Regions from separate parts of the Martinezella sp. CNPSo 3795 genome, predicted to be linked through region 3. Evidence: predicted binding sites of a transcription regulator. Region 3 holds the regulator's gene; each other region holds the start of a gene.
The links. The regulator LexA, encoded in region 3, represses DNA repair genes until DNA is damaged. The targets are predictions, from matches to a motif close to TGTTCNNNNTGTGTTCNG.
Positions count from the first base shown of each region.

Region 1: a site for LexA is predicted at 4,300-4,317, ahead of recA (recombinase RecA). Genes of this name have one in related genera too.
Region 2: a site for LexA is predicted at 5,432-5,449, ahead of AC13QY_RS13950 (ATP-dependent helicase). Genes of this name have one in related genera too.

Region 1 is NZ_JBXSOQ010000004.1:385,220-393,149, forward strand. Features, by position in the region: gene cckA (cell cycle histidine kinase CckA) at 1-985, shown strand, start outside; gene trpS (tryptophan--tRNA ligase) at 1,210-2,229, shown strand; gene AC13QY_RS15195 (pseudouridine-5'-phosphate glycosidase) at 2,287-3,213, opposite strand; gene AC13QY_RS15200 (carbohydrate kinase family protein) at 3,260-4,204, opposite strand; gene recA (recombinase RecA) at 4,444-5,529, shown strand; gene alaS (alanine--tRNA ligase) at 5,703-7,930, shown strand, end outside.
Region 2 is NZ_JBXSOQ010000004.1:117,751-125,680, reverse strand. Features, by position in the region: gene AC13QY_RS13965 (flagellin N-terminal helical domain-containing protein) at 1-574, opposite strand, end outside; gene AC13QY_RS13960 (efflux RND transporter permease subunit) at 820-3,975, opposite strand; gene AC13QY_RS13955 (efflux RND transporter periplasmic adaptor subunit) at 3,972-5,138, opposite strand; gene AC13QY_RS13950 (ATP-dependent helicase) at 5,502-7,930, shown strand, end outside.
Region 3 is NZ_JBXSOQ010000009.1:60,000-67,929, forward strand. Features, by position in the region: gene pdhA (pyruvate dehydrogenase (acetyl-transferring) E1 component subunit alpha) at 1-766, opposite strand, end outside; gene AC13QY_RS22820 (FtsB family cell division protein) at 924-1,235, opposite strand; gene eno (phosphopyruvate hydratase) at 1,454-2,728, opposite strand; gene kdsA (3-deoxy-8-phosphooctulonate synthase) at 2,877-3,716, opposite strand; gene AC13QY_RS22835 (VOC family protein) at 3,713-4,600, opposite strand; gene lexA (transcriptional repressor LexA) at 5,019-5,741, shown strand; gene AC13QY_RS22845 (ComEC/Rec2 family competence protein) at 5,722-7,930, opposite strand, start outside.

The DNA of each region.
Region 1 (7,930 bases), on a different contig from region 3:
GATGCGGCCAACGGTTCTCAATCTGACCGATGTGATCGGCGATCTCCGCATGCTGGTGGACCGGCTGCTGTCGGGTACGCATGTCAAGCTCGACGTGGATTACGGCCGCGATCTCTGGCCCGTCAAAACTGACCTGTCGCAGTTCGAACAGGTGCTCATCAATTTGTGCGTCAATGCCCGCGATGCCATGCCGGGCGGCGGAACGCTGACGCTGCGCACCCGCAATCTGCTTGCGGCCGATGTCAGCGCCTTCAACTATCCCTATCTTCCGCATGAGGACATGGTGCTCGTCGAGGTCAGCGATACCGGCACCGGCATCGCGCCCGAAATCATGGACAAGATCTTCGAGCCCTTCTTCACGACCAAGGAAGTCGGCAAGGGCACCGGCCTCGGTCTTGCCATGGTCTACGGCATCATCAAGCAGTCCGGCGGCTATATCCAGCCGGAATCGGAAGTGGGCAAGGGAACGACCTTCCGCATCTTCCTGCCGCGCCACATCGTGGAAATGCCCGCGGTGACCGAGACGAAAGTGTCGGAAAGCCGCGATGTCGCGGCCATGGACCAGAGTGTCGGTATAGCCACCTCTGCAGAAGAACCGGCCGATCTCACCGGCAAGTCCGCTGTCGTGCTACTTGTCGAGGACGAGGAGGCGGTGCGTCGCGGCGGCAAGCGCATGCTCGAGACGCGCGGCTATACCGTCCACGAGGCCGGGTCCGGCGTCGAGGCGCTCGATATCATGGACGAGCTCAACGGTCAGGTCGATGTCGTCGTCTCCGATGTCGTCATGCCGGAAATGGATGGTCCGTCGCTGCTACGCGAACTGCGCAAGAAATATCCGGACCTGAAATTCATCTTCGTTTCGGGCTATGCCGAGGATGCCTTTGCCCGCAATCTGCCAGCGGATGCGCAATTCGGCTTCCTGCCGAAGCCGTTCTCGCTGAAGCAGCTTGCCGTCGTCGTGCGCGAGACGCTGGACAAGAACTAACTGAGGGGCGTTTCGCGCCTCTCCATGTTGCCGATTGCGGTGCAACGGTGTAATCAACCGCCCATGATCGACCTTGCCAAGCCCATTTGCCAAATGTGGTGGCGCTCCTTCTAGGAGCGGCAGTCGTCATGTCTTGAAATCGACCCTGCCGCCGTGATCCGGCAGGCATGGTCCATTCCGTTTTTCCTTCCCGATTGCGGCGGCTCCTTTTGCGGAGCAACGAAATGTTTTCCCCTATAGATACCCGCCCTGTCATCCTGACGGGCGACCGGACGACGGGTCCACTCCATCTCGGCCACTACGTCGGCTCGCTGAAAAGCCGCGTTGCACTTCAGCATAGTCACGAGCAATTCCTGCTCCTGGCGGATACCCAGGCGCTGACCGACAATGCCCATGATCCCGAAAAGGTCCGGCGCAACGTTCTTGAGGTCGCCACCGATTATCTTGCCGTCGGCATCGATCCGGCGCTGACGACGATCTGCGTGCAATCCGCCTTGCCGGCGCTGGCGGAGCTGACACTGCTCTATCTGAATTTCGTCACGGTCAGCCGCCTGGAGAGAAATCCGACGATCAAGACGGAGATCCAGCTGCGCGGTTTCGAACGCGATGTCCCGGCCGGCTTTCTCTGCTATCCGGTCGCGCAAGCCGCCGATATCACGGCCTTCAAGGCGACCGTCGTTCCCGTCGGCGAAGATCAGGCGCCATTGATCGAGCAGACCAACGAGATCGTTCGCCGTCTCAATCGGCAGATCGGGCGAGACATTCTCGTCGAGGCTGCAGCCATGGTGCCAAAAGTCGGGCGCCTTCCGGGTGTCGACGGCAGGGCGAAGATGAGCAAATCGCAGGGCAATGCGATCCCGCTCTCGGCATCGCCTGACGAGATCAGGAATGCGGTGCGACGCATGTACACCGATCCGGATCACCTGCGCGTCAACGATCCCGGCAAGATCGAGGGAAACGTCGTCTTCACCTATCTCGATGCTTTCTGCGAGGATCGGCAATTCATCGAAGAGATGAAGGCGCATTATCGGCATGGCGGCCTTGGTGACGTCACCTTGAAGAGACATCTCGAGGACGTCCTGCAAGCGCTGCTCGCGCCGATCCGCGAACGCCGCGCGCATTATGCCGCCGAACCGAACTATGTCATGGAAGTCGTGCGAAAGGGTACGCGAAAGGCGAGGGAGCGGACGGAGGCGACGCTTGCCGAATTGCGCGACGCCTTGGGCTTGTTCACGCTCACCTGAAACAAGGGGCCGGGCGATCTTCTGACGCGCCCGGCCGCTCTCGTAGCTGCTGTCTGATTATTCCGCGAGCGCGACGGCGATCTCGGCGGCCAGGCGCGCATTGTTTTCGACAAGCGCGATGTTGGTCTTGAGGCTGCGGCCTTCGGTAATGTCGAAGATCGTGCTCAGCAGATAGGGCGTAACCGCCTTGCCGCTGATCTCGTCCCGTTCCGCGCTGTCGAGGGCGCGCTCGATGTAGATTTCCATCTCCTCACGCGGGATCTCGTCGGCTTCCGGAACCGGATTGGCGATCAGCATGCCGCCATCGATACCGAGCTGTTCGCGTGTCGTCTGGAAGTTGGCGATCGCAGCGGGGCTGTTCAGCGTCAAAGGGCTCGTGAGCCCGGATGAGCGCGACCAGAAGGCCGGGAATTCCGTGCTGTCGTAGGTGACGACCGGAACACCGCGGGTTTCCAGCACTTCGAGCGTTTTCGGAATATCGAGGATCGCCTTGGCGCCGGCGCAAACGACGATGACGCCGGTGCGGGAAAGCTCTTCAAGATCGGCCGAAATATCGAAGCTCTCTTCGGCACCGCGATGCACGCCGCCGATACCGCCGGTGGCGAAAACCTTGATGCCGGCGCGGGCGGCGGCGATCATCGTGGCGGCGACCGTGGTCGCGCCCGTGCGGCGCTCGGCGATCGCAAAGGCGATGTCGGCGCGCGAAACCTTCATCGCACCTTCCGTCTTAGCGAGGGCTTCCAGCTCTTCCGGCTCAAGGCCGATATGCAGCGTGCCGTGAATGACGGCGATAGTCGCCGGCACAGCGCCTTCCTGCCGGATGATCGCCTCAACGCTGCGGGCCATCTCGATATTGCCCGGATAGGGCATGCCGTGGGTGATGATCGTCGATTCCAGGGCGACGATCGGTGCACCGCGCAGCTTGGCGGCAGCGACTTCCTTCGAATAGGAGATCGGAAGCAGGGGCGAGATAGGCTGGGTCATTGTCGTTTCCAATTCACTGAAACAGTATACGCGTCTTGAGCAGGCTTCATGACAGAATTTCGGCCTCTGGAACAAGGGCCAAAGCCGCCTTTAGCAGCTCGGGAGAGAGATTTTCTGCCGTCGCATAGGGGGACTGGACGGTGATTGCTGCCGCCGCTGCCCCATGACGGACGGCTTCTGCGAGATCGTGGCCGGCCAGCAATGCCGAAAGAACGCCTGACGCCAGCGAATCTCCCGCTCCCGTGACATCGGCAACATCCTCGACAATGGGCGGCTGCAGGCTGACGATGGCATCACGCGAGAATGCGATCAGGGGGCGTTTCCCGCGGGTGACCACGCCATTGCGCAGGCCGAGCGCACGCAAAGCATTTACCCATTCGCGCGGATCCTCCGGACGGATTTCGGTCAGCGCCGCGGCTTCGGCCTCGTTGAGGAACAGGTGATCGATGCCGGCAAGGCTCGGTTTCAGCCGCACGACTTTGGCCGGCGAGATGGCGATAGCAGCGACCGGCTTGCCGCAAAAGACGGCCCTTGCCGCAATTGCGCCTAAGGTTTCGGCTGGCAGATTGGCATCGCAGAGAATAAGGTCGGTTTCTTCGAAGGCGTCTCGAACGGCGCGAATCGCCAGGCGTCTTGGCACGAAGAGCTTGTAGAGCTCCATGTCGGCAAGCGCGATGACGAGATTGCCATCATTCTCAAGGATCGCCGTATAGCTCGGCGTCTTGCGATCGAGGAAAACGAAGGGCTTGTCGTCGATGCCGGCATGGCTTGCGGCTTCCGCCACCATTTCACCGGAGGGATCGCCGCCGCGCGGCGAGATCAGCTTTACGTCGAAGCCGAGGCGGGCAAGATTTCGCGCCGCATTGAAGCCGCCGCCGCCGGGCTCCTCGAACCATGCGCCGGGATTGCTGGCGCCGGGCGCCGTCTCCCCGAAGATGCGGCCGCGCCGGTCGATATGGGCACCGCCAAGAACGAGAATCTTTTTCGCCATAGGGTTATCCTCAGCAGTCGAAAAGGCGAATCGAGCGAGCCGCAAACATCTCGCAATTCACCGTTTCTGGCATGTAAGTGCCTGGGAAGAAAGAAGAAAACAAAAATAGAACGAAATTCATTTTACCTTTTTCTTTCAATCGCTTGTTGTGCCCTTGCGATATGAGAACAAATCGAGTACACAATTCTCATCGGCGGCGACATTGCTAGAGCGGCTTCAATAACCTAAAGGTGGATCGAATGTCTCAGAATTCTTTGCGGCTTGTAGAGGACAAATCGGTGGATAAAAGCAAGGCACTTGAAGCGGCACTCTCTCAAATTGAGCGGTCGTTCGGCAAGGGCTCGATCATGAAACTCGGCTCGAACGAGAACGCGGTCGAAATCGAAACGGTTTCCACCGGCTCTCTGAGCCTCGATATCGCTCTCGGCATTGGCGGCTTGCCGAAGGGGCGCATCATCGAAATCTATGGGCCGGAAAGCTCGGGTAAGACGACGCTGGCGCTGCAGACCATCGCAGAGGCCCAGAAGAAGGGCGGCATTTGCGCCTTTGTGGACGCGGAACATGCGCTCGATCCGGTCTATGCCCGCAAGCTCGGCGTCGACCTGCAAAACCTTCTGATTTCGCAGCCCGATACCGGCGAACAGGCGCTTGAAATCACCGATACGCTGGTGCGCTCCGGGGCCATCGACGTTCTCGTCGTCGACTCCGTTGCGGCATTGACGCCGCGCGCCGAAATCGAAGGCGAGATGGGCGACAGCCTGCCGGGCCTGCAGGCCCGTCTGATGAGCCAGGCGCTGCGCAAGCTCACGGCTTCGATCTCCAAGTCCAACTGCATGGTGATCTTCATCAACCAGATCCGTATGAAGATCGGCGTCATGTTTGGCTCGCCGGAAACGACGACGGGTGGTAACGCGCTGAAGTTCTACGCCTCGGTTCGCCTCGATATCCGCCGCATCGGCGCCGTCAAGGAGCGCGAAGAGGTGATCGGCAACCAGACCCGAGTCAAGGTCGTCAAGAACAAGATGGCGCCCCCCTTCAAGCAGGTCGAGTTCGACATCATGTATGGCGAAGGCGTTTCCAAGACCGGCGAACTGGTCGATCTCGGCGTCAAGGCCGGCATCGTCGAAAAGTCCGGCGCCTGGTTCTCCTATAATAGCCAGCGCCTCGGCCAGGGCCGTGAAAACGCGAAACTCTTCCTGCGCGACAACCCGGATCTCGCCCGTGAAATCGAGTTGTCGCTCCGCCAGAATGCCGGTCTCATCGCCGACCGCTTCCTGCAGAATGGCGGTCCCGATGCCGATGATGGCGACGCCTCCGGGGAATAAGGATTTTCGGGAGAAGTTCCCGACCTGAGACCGAGATTAAGAATTGGAACCGGCCGCATTGTCCAAGGGATGTGCGGCCGGTTTTGTTCGTGCGGCTGGACAGCGCCCGGAGCGGACGATAAAAGCCACTGACTTTGATGCAAGTTGCTGAGCGCAGGACTGAAGGGCCCCATATGAGCGGTGTGAATGAAATCCGGTCGACCTTCCTCGACTATTTTAAGAAAAACGGCCACGAGATCGTGCCGTCGAGCCCGCTGGTGCCGCGCAACGATCCGACATTGATGTTTACCAATGCCGGCATGGTGCAGTTCAAGAACGTGTTCACCGGTCTGGAGCAGCGTCCCTATACGACGGCTTCGACAGCGCAGAAATGCGTTCGCGCCGGCGGCAAGCACAACGACCTCGATAATGTCGGCTATACCGCGCGCCACCACACCTTCTTCGAGATGCTCGGCAACTTCTCCTTCGGCGACTATTTCAAGGAGCGCGCCATCGAGCTTGCCTGGAACCTGATCACCAAGGAATTCGGCCTCGATGCCAAGCGCTTGCTGGTCACAGTCTATCATACCGATGACGACGCCTTTAACCTGTGGAAGAAGATCGCCGGCCTTTCCGACGACCGGATCATCCGCATCGCCACCAGCGACAATTTCTGGGCAATGGGCGATACCGGTCCTTGCGGTCCCTGTTCGGAAATCTTCTACGATCATGGCGATCATATCTGGGGCGGCCCTCCTGGCTCTCCGGAAGAAGACGGCGACCGCTTCATCGAGATCTGGAACCTCGTCTTCATGCAGTTCGAGCAGATCACCAAGGAGCAGCGCGTCGACTTGCCACGCCCGTCGATCGACACCGGCATGGGTCTCGAGCGCGTTGCCGCCGTGCTGCAGGGTAAGCATGACAATTACGACATCGACCTGTTCCGCGCGCTGATCGAAGCCTCGGAAGAGGCAACGGGCGTCAAGGCTGAGGGCGAGCATCGCGCCAGCCATCGCGTCATCGCCGATCATCTGCGTTCCTCCGCCTTCCTGATTGCCGATGGCGTGCTGCCGTCGAACGAAGGCCGCGGCTACGTGCTTCGCCGTATCATGCGCCGCGCCATGCGCCACGCGCAGCTGCTCGGCGCCAAGGAACCGCTGATGTGGAAGCTGCTGCCGGCGCTGATCCAGCAGATGGGCCGCGCCTATCCCGAGCTGGTTCGCGCCGAGGCGCTCACCTCCGAGACGCTGAAGCTCGAAGAAACCCGTTTCCGCAAGACGCTGGAACGTGGCCTGTCGCTGCTCAACGATGCCACTTCGGACCTGCATAAGGGCGACAGCTTGGACGGCGAAACTGCCTTCAAGCTCTACGACACCTATGGTTTCCCGCTCGACCTGACGCAGGACGCGCTGCGCGCCCGCGGCATCGGCGTCGATATTTCCAGCTTCACGGATGCGATGGAGCGCCAGAAGGCTGAAGCGCGCTCGCATTGGACCGGTTCCGGCGACAAGGCGACCGAGACCATCTGGTTCGAGCTCAAGGAAAAGAACGGTGCCACTGAATTCCTGGGTTACGATACGGAATCTGCTGAAGGCGTGATCCAGGCGATCGTCAAGGGCGGTGTTGCAGTCGATAGCGCCTCGGCCGGCGACAAGGTGCAGATCGTCGTCAATCAGACGCCTTTCTACGGCGAATCCGGTGGTCAGATGGGCGATACCGGCGTGATCTCCAGCGACCACGGCAAGCTCGCCGTCAACGACACCCAGAAGAAGGGCGAGGGCCTTTTCGTTCACAGTTCGGAAGTGTCGGAAGGCAAGATCAAGGTCGGCGATGCCGTCGTCCTGACGGTCGATCATAACAGGCGCTCGCGCCTGCGCGCCAATCACTCCGCCACCCATTTGCTGCACGAAGCACTTCGCGAAGTGCTCGGCACCCACGTGGCGCAGAAGGGCTCGCTGGTCGCGCCAGAGCGTCTGCGTTTCGACGTTTCGCATCCCAAGCCGATGTCGGCTGAGGAGTTGAAGGTCGTCGAGGATATGGCCAACGAGATCGTCCTGCAGAACTCGCCGGTTACGACCCGCCTGATGAGCGTCGACGATGCGATCGCGGAAGGTGCGATGGCATTGTTCGGCGAGAAGTATGGCGACGAGGTGCGCGTCGTATCGATGGGGCAGGGCGTGCGTGGGGCCAAGGCCGGCAAGCCCTACTCGGTCGAGCTTTGCGGCGGTACGCATGTCTCGGCCACCGGCCAGATCGGTCTCGTGCGTATTCTCGGCGAAAGCGCAGTTGGTGCCGGCGTACGCCGCATTGAAGCCGTCACCGGTGAATCCGCGCGCGATTATCTCGCCGAACAGGACGATCGCGTGAAGAGCCTCGCCTCGGCGCTGAAGGTCCAGCCGGCCGACGTCGTCTCGCGCGTCGA
Region 2 (7,930 bases), on a different contig from region 3:
CGTCGATCAGATAACGCGCATCGGCCGAGGTGATTGGCCCCGTCGTCGAGCTGACGCCCGCATAGCTCAGCATGCCGATCGTTACGGTGCCGTTGGTACCCCGGATAAGGGAGCCTGGAATCTCATGGGGGTCAGTCGGGTCCGCGCCATCTTGCAGCACGGTCCAGTTGACGCCGTTGAAGGTCGCCGACTCCCCAACGCTGCGCAACTGCTGCTTGAGCTCGGTGATCTCGTCGTTGAGTGTCGTTTTGTCGACGCTGGTCTCATAGGCGCTGACGAGCTTCGTCCTGATCTCGGTCACGACATCGATCGCGCTACCGACACCCGTGGAAGCGGTGCTGACGGTCGAGGCGGCGAGACCGAGCGCATCCTGAACCGACGAAATCGCGCCGATGTCGGTATGCGTCAAAGTCGAGATTTTCCAGTAGGTGGCATTGTCTCTGGCCGACTGAACCCGCAGGCCTGACGACATCTGTCGCTCGGCATTACCCAGTTTGGTCTGGGTGTCCCTCAGCACTTCCAGTGCTGTATTCACAGAGGGACTGACCCTGATGAAGGTCGAAAAAATACTCACGGCACATGAACTCCGGACGCAACAATACGCAACAAATACAAGGAGACATCGGAACCTTGCCGCGGGCGCTCATGCGCGCGGGCCGAGCGTGTCGGCGAACGGGGAGCGAGGCAAAACAACACCTGCGCTCCAGCGGTTACATACCGACATGATTAGCAAACATGCTTAAAAAAGCGCTAAACGATACCCCTGATTTACCATAAATAAGCGCAACGCCTGCAACGGACCAACCTGCCGGTGCCGACCTACTCCGCCGCGCGAAGATTGGCGAGCTTCGCGCGCAGCGCCGCATCCGACATCTCGTCATGCAGGCGCTGCTCCTCATGCGTCTGTGGCTTCGCAAAGCGGGCGATCAGCAGATAGGCGACGGGTGTGATGTAAAGCGTGACCAGGGTCGCAAACCCAAGGCCGCCCACAATGACCCAACCGAGAGCAACGCGCGCTTCTGCGCCGGCCCCCTCGGCAAAGACAAGCGGTACGCCGCCAAGGATGGTCGCGATCATCGTCATCATGACCGGGCGCAGACGCAGTGCGCAGGCCTTTTCGATCGCCTCGCGCACGCTTTCGCCCTTGTCGCGAAGCTGATTGGCGAACTCGACGATCAGGATGCCGTTCTTGGCCATGACACCGACAAGCAGCACCAGGCCGATCTGGCTGTAGATGTTGAGGCTCGATCCGGTGATGACGAGCGCAAAGACGGCACAGGCAAGGCCGAGCGGCACCGTCGACATGATGATGACCGACGACAGCACGCTTTCGAACTGCGCGGCAAGCACCAGGAAGATGATGACGATGGCAAAACCGAAGGTCAGGGCCATGCCGCTGGAATTTTCCTCCAGTGTCGCCGCTTCGGCGAGCGGCATCAACCGCGAACCAGGCGGCAGGAGTGGCGTCGCGATCCGTGTGATCTCCTCGACCGCCTGCCCGAGCGACATGCCGTTCTTGAGCCCGGCGGTGATCGCAACCGAAGCCAGCTGCTGCTCGCGGGTCAGCTGCGGCGCAACCGCATTCTCCTTCAGCGACGCGATGACAGACATCGGCACGATCTTGCCGTCGCCGGTCTTCAGGAAGACGTTTTCAAGATCCGTGGGATCATCGATCGGCCGCATCGTCGACGTCAGAAGCACCGGATAGGATTCGCCGGCGACGAATACGTCGACGACGGAGCGGCCCTCAAGTAGCGACTGCAAGGCCACTGAAAGGCCTGAAATGTCGACCCCGAGATCGGAAGCGCGCTCACGATCGATGGTGACGGAGACCTGAGCCTGTGTCGGCTCGTTGTTCAGCCGCGGCGTATCGAATTGGCCGGTTTTGTCGAGTTCCTGCACGAGTTTCAGCGCTGCATCGGTCAGCGCTTCGTGATTGTTGCCGATGAGCGCCATCTGCACGCCGCTGCCGGCGCCACGAATGCGCAGGCTGTTGGCCTGGATGACATTGCCGCGAAGAGCCGGCACGCCTGCCATGGCCTTGTTGATATCGGTGACAATATCCTGCTGCGTACGATGGCGCTCGCTCCAGGGGGCCAGCGTCAGCACCATGAAGCCGCTGTTCTTCTGGGTGTTCATGCCTGAAATCGCGTAGATATTTCGTATGTCGCCGCTGTCCATCAGCGGCTGCAGCCGCTCTTCGACGCGCTGTAATTGATCCTTGGTATAATCGAGGCCTGCGCCTTGCGGCGTGGTGAGACGCAGCATGACCATCGCCCTATCCTCGCTCGGCGTCAGCTCGCTCTTGACGTTTATGAACGCCAGGACGGCTGCAGCCGAAAACACGGCGCAGAAGACGATGACGACGAAAGGCGCATTGAGACAAGCCTTGAGGGTACGACGATAGACACCGGAGAAAAGCTCGCCGAAACGCCCGAGCGCGCCATGCTCCTCGCGCATCTCCTTGGTCAGCATGCGCGAGGCAAGCATGGGGCAGAGCGTCAGCGCCACGATCGACGACAGGCCGACGGAGAAGGCAAGCACGAAGCCGAATTCGCGGAACAGACCGCCCACCTGCCCCGGCAGGAAGGAGAGCGGAATGAACACGGCAGCAAGCGTGGCCGTCGTCGCAATGACGGCGAAGAAAACTTCGCGCGTGCCAAGCACGGCGGCAGCGCGAGGCCCGATCTTCTCCGCCCTGCGCCGCACGATATTCTCGAGCACGACGATGGCGTCATCGACCACGAGGCCGGTCGCAAGCACGATTGCCAGCAGCGTCAGGATATTGACCGAGAAACCGACCATGTAGAGCGCGGCAAGCGTGCCGATCAGCGCCACCGGCATGGTGACGACCGGTATCAGCGTCGCCCGCCAGTCGCGCAGGAAGAGATAGATGACTGCGGTGACGATCAACGCCGACAGGACGAGCGCCAGCACGACCTCGTGGATCGCCCCCTGAATGAACAGGGCATCGTCGCTGGTGATGACGATGCGCGTACCCTCGGGCAGCGATTTAGACAGCTGCGCGACGACGGCCTTCACGCCTTCGGAAATATTCAAGGTATTCGACTGCGCCTGACGGATGATGCCGAGACCAACGCCCTGCACACCGTTCGAACGCAGCGCGGTCGTGCCGTCCCTCGGTCCGAGCGTCACGGTGGCGACATCGGAAAGCCGCACGCGGTTCTTGATGATCAGCCGGGAGAAATCCTCCGGCGTCTGTAGTGCCGCCGTGGCGCGCACGACGATATCCTGCCGCGCACTCTTCAGCGATCCGGCCGGTACATCGAGTGCTGCGGTCGCAAGCGCCGTCGTCAGGTCGCCGATGGTGAGACCTCGGCTCGCAAGGGCGGCCTGATCGACATCGATGCGGAAGATCTTCTCCTGATCGCCGTAAAGCTCGACATCGGCGACGCCCTCGACCGAAGCCAGCCGGTCGGTGATCTCCTTGTCGACGAGCTGTGTCAGGTCATCCATCGTCAACGTGGTCGAGGTGACGGCAAGCCGCATGATCGGCTGCGAATCCGAATCCGCCTTGACGATCTGAGGCGCATCCGCCTGATCGGGCAATTGTTCGGTGATGCGACCGATGGCGTCGCGGACATCATTGGCGGCAACCGAAAGATCGGTCGCGTCGGAAAATTCAAGCGTTACCCGGCTCTGACCGAAGGAGGAACTGGAGGAAACCGACTTCAGGCCGCTGACGCGGGCAACCGCCCCTTCGATGATCTTCGTCAGCTCCTGATCCACCGTCTGCGGCGATGCGCCATCGAATACGGTCCTGACGGTCACGACGGGACGGTCGACATCGGGCAGTTCTCGCACTTCGACGCCGAAATAGGCGGCAAGACCGGCGACGACCATCAGCGTGTTGAAGACCAGCGCCAGGATCGGCCGGCGCACGAAGAGTGCGGTAAAGGATTGCTTGGCCGCTGCCGAGCCGGCATCCGCCACATCGTTGCCATCGGTCATCATTGGGTGATGACCTCCTTGGCCTGGGCGACATCGCGGGCAAAGCGAACCTCGCCACCTTCGGTCACGCGCTGCAATCCTTCGATGACGATGAGATCGCCATTGCGGAGATCGCCACGGACCAGCACCGCATCCGGATTGCGCTGCACGATGCTGACGCGCACCTTCGAGGACTTGCCGTCAACGACGCGCCAGACATGCGCACCCGCCCCATCCCATTGGACGGCGAGCGGATCGACGGAGGGATAGGATTCGCCGGCAAAGCGCATGCCGACATTGAAGGACATACCGGCGCGCAGAACATCGGAAGCATTATCGATGCGGGCGCGCACGCGCAGCGTCCGGCTTGCGCCGTCAACACGATTGTCGACTGCCTCGACAACGCCCGAAAATACGCGCCCCGGCAATGCCACCGACGTCGCTTCCACCGGCTGGTCGACCTTGACTGTGTTGGCGAAGCGCTCCGGCACCCAGTAATCCACCAGGATTTCCGAGCGGTCGTCTAGCATCACGATATTGGTCGTTGTCGTCACATTGTCGCCGACGACCACGGGCACGATACCGACAATCCCGTCGATCGGTGCGACCACATCGCGGCGCTTCAGCGCCAGCTCGGCCGATTGCAGCGCTAGCTTTGCGCCCTGCTCCACGATCTCGGCATCGAAAACATCCATGCGCGAGACTGTGGATTTGATATTGCGGTAGAGCTGGGATTTTTCGACAGCACTCTTCAGCGCCACTTCCGCCTGGCCGCGAGCGATGATCTGCTCGTCGTCGTCGAGACGCGCCAGCACCTGCCCCTGCTTCACTCTGTCGCCTGACTTGATGAGAATTTCCCGGATCGTACCCGCCGCTTGCGGCATGACGACGACCGAACGGATGGCGTCGCCGGTACCGATCGCGCTCAGGCGATCGTTAACAACACCGCTGACCACAGGCTCGGTGACGACAAGCGGTATGTTCTGACCGCGCCGTCCACCGGAGCTTGCCTGCGTCTCCGACTTTCCGTCCGCCGCGCCATCGCGCGGAGCAATCCAGGCCACGACAGTCTCGGGAACGCCGACCTTCTGCAGCAGGCCCGCTGCGCTGGGCATGAAGGCCACGACAGCGGCGATGCCAGCTGCCAGCAAGAAAAAAGACAAGGAAAGCTGCTTCCAGGCGGTCATGCACGTCTCCGGCTCGTTGTGTCAGAGGCGATGAAATCGCGTCGTTGGTTTTTGTGACCCCTCATCCACCCAGCGCACTTAACCGGGGGTCAATTTCGGCTCGGACGGCTCCATAAAGCAAGATTGTGCCCGATTTGCTGCAATATCGTGTTTTTGAGCATATGCCGCAAGTTTCGCCACAGATTATGACAAAGTTGTAATCTTAGTGCGGACAACGAGACGTTTTACCCGGTGAATGGGCCGACCCATTTCCACATGAAAACAGCCGTCGATCGAGTCTTATGCCCTGTGAATGTGCACTTTTTGTTCTAGTTTCGGCCCGTTTCTTTTGCCTTTCGGGGTAGAATCATTACATTGGGCGGCATGACCATTGGACATGACGATATTCCCTTCTTTGACGAGGAGCCGGAGCACGTGGCGCCGCGCCGTTCCGCGCCGGCTGCCGGCAGCATTGGCGGCGGCATTGCGGCCCGCGCCATGGCAGCACGCGACAGCGGCCGCCGGCCCGATTATCTCTCAGGCCTCAATGCAGAACAGGCGGAAGCCGTGGAAACGCTCGACGGCCCCGTTCTGGTGCTTGCCGGCGCCGGCACAGGCAAGACGCGAGTGCTCACGACGCGCATCGCGCATATCCTGTCCACCAACCGCGCCTTCCCCAGCCAGATCCTCGCCGTCACCTTCACCAACAAGGCAGCCCGCGAGATGAAGGAGCGTATCGCGCTGCTGGTCGGCGGCGCGGTCGAAGGCATGCCCTGGCTCGGCACCTTCCACTCGATCGGTGTCAAGCTGTTGCGCCGCCATGCCGAGCTGGTCGGCCTCACCTCGAGCTTCACCATTCTCGATACCGACGATGTCGTCCGCCTGATCAAGCAACTGATCCAGGCCGAAGGGCTCGACGACAAGCGCTGGCCGGCCAAGCAATTTGCCGGCATGATCGACACATGGAAGAACAAGGGCCTGAGCCCCGCCGATATTCCGGAAGGTGATGCCCGCGCTTTTGCCAATGGCAAGGGCCGCGAACTCTATGCCGCCTACCAGAACCGCCTGAAGACGCTGAACGCCTGCGACTTCGGGGACCTTTTGCTGCATCCGATCAATATGTTCCGGCAGAATCCTGATATCCTCAAGGATTATCACCAGCGCTTCCGCTACATCCTCGTCGACGAGTATCAGGACACCAATACGGCGCAATATATGTGGCTACGCCTGCTGGCGCAGAGACAGAAGGGCGAGCCGCAGAATGTCTGCTGCGTCGGTGACGACGACCAGTCGATCTATGGCTGGCGCGGCGCGGAGGTGGACAACATCCTCCGCTTCGAGAAGGATTTTCCGGGCGCCAAGGTCATCAAGCTCGAGCGCAACTATCGCTCCACCGAACATATTCTCGGTGCTGCCGCGCATCTCATCGCCCATAATGAGGGCCGGCTCGGCAAGACGCTGTTCACCGACCGCTCCGATCCGGACGACATCAAGGTGCAGGTGCACGCTTCCTGGGATTCCGAGGAAGAAGCGCGCGCCATCGGCGAAGAGATCGAGCAGCTCCAGCGCAACAAGCACAATCTCAACGACATCGCCATCCTCGTGCGCGCCTCCTTCCAGATGCGCGAGTTCGAAGACCGTTTCGTGACGCTCGGCCTGAACTATCGCGTCGTCGGCGGCCCGCGCTTCTACGAGCGCCTCGAAATCCGCGACGCCATGGCCTATTTCCGCCTCGTCTGCCAGCCGGCCGACGATCTCGCCTTCGAACGCATCATCAATACGCCAAAACGCGGTCTCGGCGACACCACTGTCCGTGCGCTGCATGATTACGCCCGCGTGCGCGATATCCCGATGCTGGCGGCAGCGGTCGACATCATCGAGACGGATGAGATGAAGCCGAAGGCGCGCAAGGCGCTGTTCGACGTCGTGCAATCCTTCCGCCGCTGGCAGGGCCTGCTCGAAAACACGCCGCATACTGAGCTTGCCGAGCAGATTCTCGAAGAGTCCGGCTATACGGACATGTGGAAGAACGACAAATCGGCAGAAGCGCCGGGGCGGCTTGAAAACCTCAAGGAACTCATCCGCTCCATGGACAGCTTCGAATCCATGCGCGGCTTCCTTGAACACGTCGCCCTTGTTATGGATGCCGAGCAGAACGAAAATCTCGACGCCGTCTCCATCATGACGCTGCACTCTGCCAAGGGTCTGGAATTCGACACGGTGTTCCTGCCCGGCTGGGAGGAAGGCTTGTTTCCGCATCAGCGCTCGCTCGACGAAAGCGGGCGCGCCGGCCTCGAGGAAGAGCGCCGCCTCGCCTATGTCGGCATCACGCGCGCCAAGCGCCGCTGCCACATCTGGTTCGTCTCCAACCGCCGCATCCACGGCCTATGGCAATCGACGATCCCCTCCCGCTTCCTTGACGAACTGCCGGAAACGCATGTTCAGGTCGCCGAAGTAGAGCAGTCCTATGGCGGATATGGCCGCGGCGGCTACGGCCAATCCCGCTTCGACAAGGCCGATCCCTTCGCCAACACCTATTCCACCCCCGGCTGGAAGCGCGCCCAGGCCAACCGCAACGATGCGACCCGCGACAACTGGGGCAGCCGCTCCGGCCACGCCGTCGAACGCATCGGTTACGGCGAAAGCGGTCCGAAAGTGCGCACCATCGACGGCGAGCTGGTGGCCAAATCCACCTCCTCCGAACCCTCCAAATTCGCCATCGGCGACCGCGTCTTCCATATCAAGTTTGGCAACGGCAATGTTTCGGAGATCGAGGGCAACAAGCTGACGATCGAATTTGATCGCGCTGGGCA
Region 3 (7,930 bases):
CCTTGCCGGAGCGGCAATGCGCAACGGCTTCGTCAGCCGCAGCCTTGACGGCGCGAACATCCATGCCGTCGACCTGGATGCCGGGAATGCCAAAGGACGCACCGCGCTTGGAGAAATCGGCCTGCGCGGTGGCGCGAGCCGTCGAGGTGCCCATGGCGTAGCGGTTGTTTTCGATCACGAAGATCACGGGCAGCTTCCAGAGCTGCGCCATGTTGAAGCTTTCGTAGACCTGGCCCTGGTTGGCGGCGCCGTCACCGAAATAGGCGACGCTGACATTGTCATTGCCGCGGTACCAATTGGCAAAGCCGAGACCGGTGCCAAGCGAAACCTGGGCGCCGACGATGCCGTGGCCGCCGTAGAAATTCTTTTCCTTGGAGAACATGTGCATGGAGCCGCCCTTCCCTCGGGAATAGCCGCCCTGGCGTCCGGTGAGCTCGGCCATGACGCCACGGGCGCTCATGCCGGTCGCCAGCATATGGCCGTGGTCGCGATAGCCGGTGATGACCTGATCGCCATCCTTCAGCGCCATCTGCATGCCGACGACGACAGCTTCCTGGCCGATGTAAAGGTGACAGAAGCCGCCGATGAAGCCCATGCCGTAAAGCTGGCCGGCCTTCTCTTCAAAGCGGCGGATCAGGAGCATCTCACGATAAGCCTTGAGCTCCGCATCACGATCGAAATCTGCGATCGGGCCGCCATTGGTTTCCTTGGCAGGCCTTGATGCTGTCTTACGGCTGGAAACGGTCGCGTTTTTTCGCGGCGCCATTCAACCCTCCCTGTGTGAGTAGCCTCGTTTTATGGTGAGGCGTAACATAGGGAAGATTGCCCGCCACAGCAATGCTATAATTGCATGGCTCATATTCTTCGCAAGTCATTGATATAACTTACAAAAACGCGATTAACCGAAATTCGGTTAATTATGGCTATTTGTTGAAGATGACGATCTCGTTCGCTTTGGAATAGGTCAACTGATAGCGTGCATACTGATCGAGCATATCCTTATCCAGAGAGCCGTCACTCAACAGCGCGACCTCCTTTTCAAGGTGTTCGCGTTTGGCGACGAGATCAGCCAATTCCTTGGCGCGGTCGAGGCGACGCTGCTCGAAAACTTCGGTCGCCTTCAGGCCGTAATCACCATGAATGCAATGATAACCGAAGTAGCTCACGAAAGCGATGGTGATGGCGGGAAGGATGAGACGGCCGAACCTTCTCTTCTTATGATACTTTGTCCACATACTCGCTCGTCACGCTCTGGCTTTACGCGATCTCCCCAAAGCCAATGCGCTTCGAACAAGATCACATCAAATCAAACACCTAGAACTAATTTAACCCGCAGAGATTAACCGTCCGTTGACTCTAACAGTCGGGACCAACAAAAAACCGCGCCCGAAGGCGCGGTTCAATCCAAGTAATAATTTTGCCGTGGATCCGGATGGATCCGACAGGTCAGATATCAGCCACGAAGGATGGAGCGGCCGGCATATTTTGCCTGTGGGCCGAGCGCTTCCTCGATGCGGATGAGCTGGTTGTACTTGGCAAGACGGTCGGAACGCGACAGCGAGCCGGTCTTGATCTGGCCGCAGTTGGTGGCAACGGCGAGATCGGCGATCGTGGAATCTTCCGTTTCGCCCGAGCGGTGCGACATGACGGCGGTGTAGTTGGCCTTGTGTGCGGTTTCGACGGCGTCGAGAGTTTCGGTCAGCGAGCCGATCTGGTTGACCTTGACGAGGATCGAGTTGGCAACGCCCATGCGGATACCGTCGCGCAGGCGAGCGGAGTTGGTGACGAACAGGTCGTCGCCGACGAGCTGGGTCTTCTTGCCGATCAGGTCAGTCAGGGTCTTCCAGCCTTCCCAGTCGTCTTCAGCCATGCCGTCTTCGATCGAAACAATCGGGTACTTGGCTGCGAGTTCTGCGAGGTATTCAGCCATGGCGCCGGATTCCAGCGTGCGGCCTTCGCCTTCGAGAACGTACTTGCCGTCCTTGAAGAATTCGGTCGAGGCGCAATCAAGGCCGAGAGCGATTTCGTCGCCCGGCTTGTAGCCGGCCTTTTCGATTGATTTCATGATGAAGTCGAGAGCTGCCGGCGCGCTGGAAAGGCCGGGTGCGAAACCGCCTTCGTCACCGACGTTGGTGTTATGGCCCTGCGATGCCAGTTCCTTCTTAAGCACATGGAAAACTTCCGAACCCATGCGGACAGCTTCGCGGATCGAGTCAGCGCCGATCGGCAGGATCATGAATTCCTGGAAGTCGATCGGGTTATCGGCATGGGCGCCGCCGTTGATGATGTTCATCATCGGAACCGGCAGCAGGCGGGCATGAGCGCCGCCGACATAGCGGTAGAGCGGCAGGTTGGCGCTCTGGGCAGCAGCCTTGGCGACGGCCAGCGAGACGCCGAGGATAGCGTTTGCACCAAGGCGCGACTTGTTCGGCGTGCCGTCAAGCTCGATCATGATGTTGTCGAGCTGGATCTGGTTTTCGGCGTCCATGCCGCCGATGGCGTCGAAGATTTCCGAATTGACGGCTTCGACGGCCTTCTCGACACCCTTGCCATGGTAGCGCTTGCCGCCGTCGCGAAGCTCGACGGCTTCATGCGCGCCGGTCGATGCGCCCGACGGAACCGCCGCGCGGCCCAAGCTGCCATCTTCGAGGTAGACATCGACTTCGACAGTCGGATTGCCACGGCTGTCGAGTATCTCGCGGGCGATAATGTCGGTGATTGCGGTCATGATAGCTTCCTGCTCGCTGGTTTATAAATCGATTTAAATCGTCTTAATCGAAGGCGCGGAAATTACAATGGCGATCCGCGCCGCGATTTGGCACTCCTGCAGGCCCGTAACGTAAATTCATGTCAGCCTGTTGAATGCCGGCTACGTTTCAAGCCTTGGCGATGGCGTCGAAGGCCAGCAGCTTCTCCAGAAGCCGTGGCATATCCTTCAAATAGACCATGTTTGGGCCGTCGGACGGTGCATTGTCGGGATCCTCATGCGTCTCCACGAAGAGACCGGCAACGCCGACAGCGACGGCCGCGCGCGCCAGCGTCTCGACGAAGCGGCGGTCGCCGCCGGTCGAGCCGCCCTGCCCGCCAGGCTGCTGCACGGAATGGGTCGCATCGAAGATGACGGGCGCGCCCATCGCCGCCATGATCGGCAGCGAGCGCATATCCGAGACCAGCGTGTTGTAGCCGAAGGAGGCACCGCGCTCGCAGAGAAGAATATTCGGGTTGCCGCTGTCGTTCAGCTTGGCAAGCACGTTCTTCATGTCCCACGGCGCCAAGAACTGGCCTTTCTTGACGTTGACCACGCGGCCGGTCTTGGCGGCTGCAACCAAAAGATCGGTCTGGCGCGACAGAAAAGCAGGGATCTGCAGGATATCGACCGTCTTGGAAACGATGGCGCACTGCTCTTCCGTATGGATATCGGTCAGAACCGGAAAGCCATATTCCTTCTTCAGGTCTTCAAAGACTTCCAGCGCCTTTTCCAGGCCGATGCCACGCTTGCCTGACAGCGATGTGCGGTTCGCCTTGTCGAAGGAGGACTTGTAGACAAGGCCGATGCCCAGCTTGCCGCAGAGTTCCTTCAGGACGCCGGCAACCATGAACGCATGGTCGCGGCTTTCCATCTGGCAGGGGCCGGCAATCAGCGACAGCTTTGCAGTATTGGAAAAGAGGACCTTGGAGGCACCCTCGCCGACGGTGACTTCCGAATTCGTGCTCATATTATCTCCTCAAAGGCGAACAATGCGCCCTGACCGGGTGCCAACCTCGCCAATAGACGATTGTTCTTACGCGTATAGGTGACGCCGTTAGCAGTGAAATGCGACGATGTCACGGAAAGATCGCGCGTTTTGAAAAGGATTGCACGTGCTCTGAGCCCCGGATCATTCGTGCGAACAGGTAGATCATAGAATGCCTCCATTCCTTCCGGCGTCAAAATCTCCAGATCGGCATTGGCAGCCTTGATCGTCAGGCCAAAGGAATGCTCCATAATGCGCGGGCCACCGACAAGCTCCTCGAAGAAGCCGCGATAGGCCGCCGGCTTCGGCGCGCAAAGCGCTACCCGCGCGATACCAGTCACGCCGTTTTCGTGACGCTCGAGCACGCTGCGGTCAGCCGGCAGCGGATTGATGCGCTGACAGCAGAAAGCGAGAAAATCCGGCGCGCGCAGATCGGCGGCGAAGGCAAGACGAAAGCCGGCCGTGGTTTCCGTCCCATCCGGCATCTTCATGGGACGGGAGAAATCCAGCATCTGCCCCGCAGAAATCGCAGCTGCTTTGAAGCGCTCGTCATCCGCCACCGCATCATCCGTACCGAATACCACGGCCGAAAAGCCATTTTCGCCGACCCGGAAGCGATAAGCCTGGTCACGAGCAACGAAAACGTTGCCATCTAAGATGCTCTTTTCGCACTGCTCCGTCGATGCCACGCCCAGAGGCTCTAAATAGGTTTTATCGGCAAGAAAGACGCAGGCATTCTGTGTGCCAAAGGGATGGCGCGCATCCGGAGCCACCGTAAAGCCGAGCTTGCCGAGGCGCTCGCGCGCCAAGGCGATGTCGACGGTTGGCAGCACGAGGTGATCCAGCGGATGCGGAGACGAAATCATGGCTTCTCCTGTTTGCTTGCCGAAGCAGATTTGCGCCCATCGCCCGCGCAATTCAAGATGGAAGCATGAACACCCGGAGTACACGACATGGATCGAAGGCAATCTCGCAAACGTGATTGCTGATTCTCTGCCATGGCCGGCTCATGCAGCCGCGCGGCACGTTCATCCAAATGCTCGGCACACGGGCTGAACGACAAAGTCGCGGAAGCGAGTAGAACGACATTTTTCTTATTTTTCTGGAAGTTAACGTAGATATAGCGCGCCGATGTTCCGAGCCGGTCCATTCGTAAATCGTAATTATTTAACTGACCCTACAAGGCTTTACCGAAATTTAAGCACTTGCGGAACACATATGGAACATATAGTGTCCGTTCTGGATTTGTTTCACAGCTTTTCTTGATTCTGGGGTTCCAAGACGATGTTGACGCGCAAGCAGCAGGAACTGCTTCTCTTCATTCACGAACGCATGAAGGAATCCGGTGTTCCGCCATCTTTCGACGAGATGAAGGATGCACTGGATCTGGCATCGAAATCCGGTATTCATCGCCTGATCACGGCGCTGGAGGAGCGGGGCTTCATCCGCCGGCTGCCGAACCGGGCCAGAGCGCTCGAAGTCATCAAGCTTCCCGACGCCTATAATCCCAGCCTGCAGCAGCGCCGCGGCTTTTCGCCGAGCGTTATCGAGGGCAGCCTTGGCAAGCCGCAGCCCGTTGCCCCGCCCGCTCCGTCGAAGGTGGCAAATGACGATCACAATGGCTCGGCGTCGGTGCCCGTAATGGGCCGGATCGCTGCCGGTGTTCCGATCTCGGCCATCCAGAACAATACGCACGACATCACTGTTCCCGCCGACATGCTCGGCTCCGGTGAACATTATGCGCTTGAAGTTCGTGGGGATTCGATGATCGATGCCGGCATCTTCGACGGCGATACGGTCATCATCCGCAATTCGACGACGGCCAATCCAGGCGATATCGTCGTTGCACTCGTCGATGACGAAGAGGCGACACTGAAGCGCTTCCGTCGCAAGGGTGCTTCCATCGCGCTTGAGGCCGCAAACCCGGCATACGAAACCCGCATCTTCGGACCGGATCGCGTGAAGGTCCAAGGCAAGCTCGTTGGCCTTATTCGTCGCTATCACTGAACGGTGAATTGTCGATGGCGGGTGACGTGGGCGCAATTGGCGCGTCGAATTTGCCGGTGCGCCAATCATAGGTTCGATGCCTGGTCCAGGGACGCTGCGGGTTCTCGAATGCGGTTGAGAGGATGGGCTTGTCTCCGGTGAGCACCATTTCGATGGAGCCTGTTTTGCGCAATGTCGCACCGGTTATGAGCATCGCTCCGGAACGGCAATGGTCGAGCCGTAGCCGGATTGGCGTCACGATAATGTTCCCCGTGTCGCAAGCCGCAGGCAGGTAGGCCGCGTTTTCGATAGTGACCAATATCGCGCCGTTTTCAAGCATGGCCGCGCACCATGCTCCTTTCTGGCAGGCAAAACTGCCCTGCATGGTACGGTCCAAGGCCTCCTCCATTGCCGTGCGGACCGCCTTCTGTTCTTCACTGTTCAATCGCTTATAACGATCTGCCTTGCCGATTTGTGGAAGTCGGCTGTCAGCCGGGAGCATGGTCGGAGGCTGATGGTCCGTCGCAACCAGTGCCTTTTGCCATTGTTCGAAAATGAAGGCCTGCGGTTTCTCGCGATTGGTCGCGAGTATATCGTCCTGGCGCAACGCGACCAGGACGCCATCTTCGGAGATCATCAGGTCGGGTTTCGGTACGCCAGATCCGAATGCCGCCAAGCCCATGGACAAGAGCGATAATAGCAGGCCCAGATGGCGAAGCCGGGTTCGCAATATGCTCATGATCAGGAAGCCGATAATGAATGTGGGCATCAGCCAGGCCGGCTGGCGACCGAAGGTAATGTCACCTCCCCAACCAGCTACGGTTCTTGCGATCATGATAACGAGTTCCAGTCCCTCTCCGGTGACTTTCCAGAAAGGCCCGTCGAGACCGAGCGGCATGAGCAGCATCGCCATCATCCCGAACGGCATAACGATGAAAGAAACGACGGGCATTGCCGCAAGGTTGGCGGCGAGCCCATATGTCGCCAACCGGTGAAAATGCTCGATCGAGAAGATAGCGGTCGATGCGCCACCGATGAACGAGGTCGACGTCACGCCTGCGAAGAAACGTGTGACGAACAATAGCGGACTTAGTACACGAAGGCGCGGCAGGATGTTTTCACGATGCCGCCGCCGTTTCCAGAGCGAATAGCCCGACACCAGCGCCAGCGTTGCGGCATAGGACATCTGGAAGCTCGGGCCGAGCACTTGCGACGGCGACAGTACAAGAATGACAATGGCAGAAAGTGCGACGTTGCGCAGACTGATGGATGGTCGATCAAAAAGCACGGCCACGAGCATGATCGCCATCATGATGAAGGCACGCTCGGCGGATACACCGAAGCCGGAGATGAGATAATAGGCCGTTACAGTGAGAAGCGCGCCGAGGGCTGCGAACTTCTTGGTCGGCCAAGCCTGCGCGACACCGGGAAACAGGCTGAACAAGTAGCGTAGGCCGATGTAGAAAATGCCGGCCGACAACGCCATGTTCAGACCGGAAATTGCAATGATATGGGTCAGGCCGGCAATTCTCAGCGCTTCCGTCGTATCCTTGGAGATTGCGCGTCTCTCATCGGTGACAAGGGCGGCGGCAAAGGCGCCGGTATCTCCCGGCAAGGTTTGCCTGATCCGGTCACCTATGCTGTTGCGCAGGCCAGCGAGCCAGATATCGGCCGCATCCAATAACGAGCCGGCAGCATTGTCACCGGACGGCGACAGCAATTCCGGGGTTCCGTAGGCAAAGCCGTTCGCACCGATACCGTTGAAATAAGAACTGAAGGCGAAATCATTGAGACCGGTCAACGCTGGTCCTGCCGGAGGAGTCAGGCGCGCCCTACCCCGGACCCGATCACCCAAATCGAACGGCTCCGCCTGCTTGCGCACGAAAATCGTGACCCGTTGGGGCGCACGGCGAATAGAAGGCTTTTCCGTTGCCTCGACGCGAACGACATAGCGCCAGCGTCCATTGTCATAGGATTCCCGTCGTTCGATCTGACCGGTCACGGTCGTGGTCACGGCCGAATCGAGCATGACGGTAGAAACCCGCCAGCTCTCGCATTGCGCCAGCGCCATGCCCAGGCAAAGGAGCATGCCTGCAAAAAGCAGATGGCGAAACAGCCTGCCTGCTTCCCGCATGAGCGCAAAGCCACAGGTAAAGACCAACAGGCCTGCAAGAACAGCCTGTGGAGGCGGATCGCTGCCAGCCTTGAAC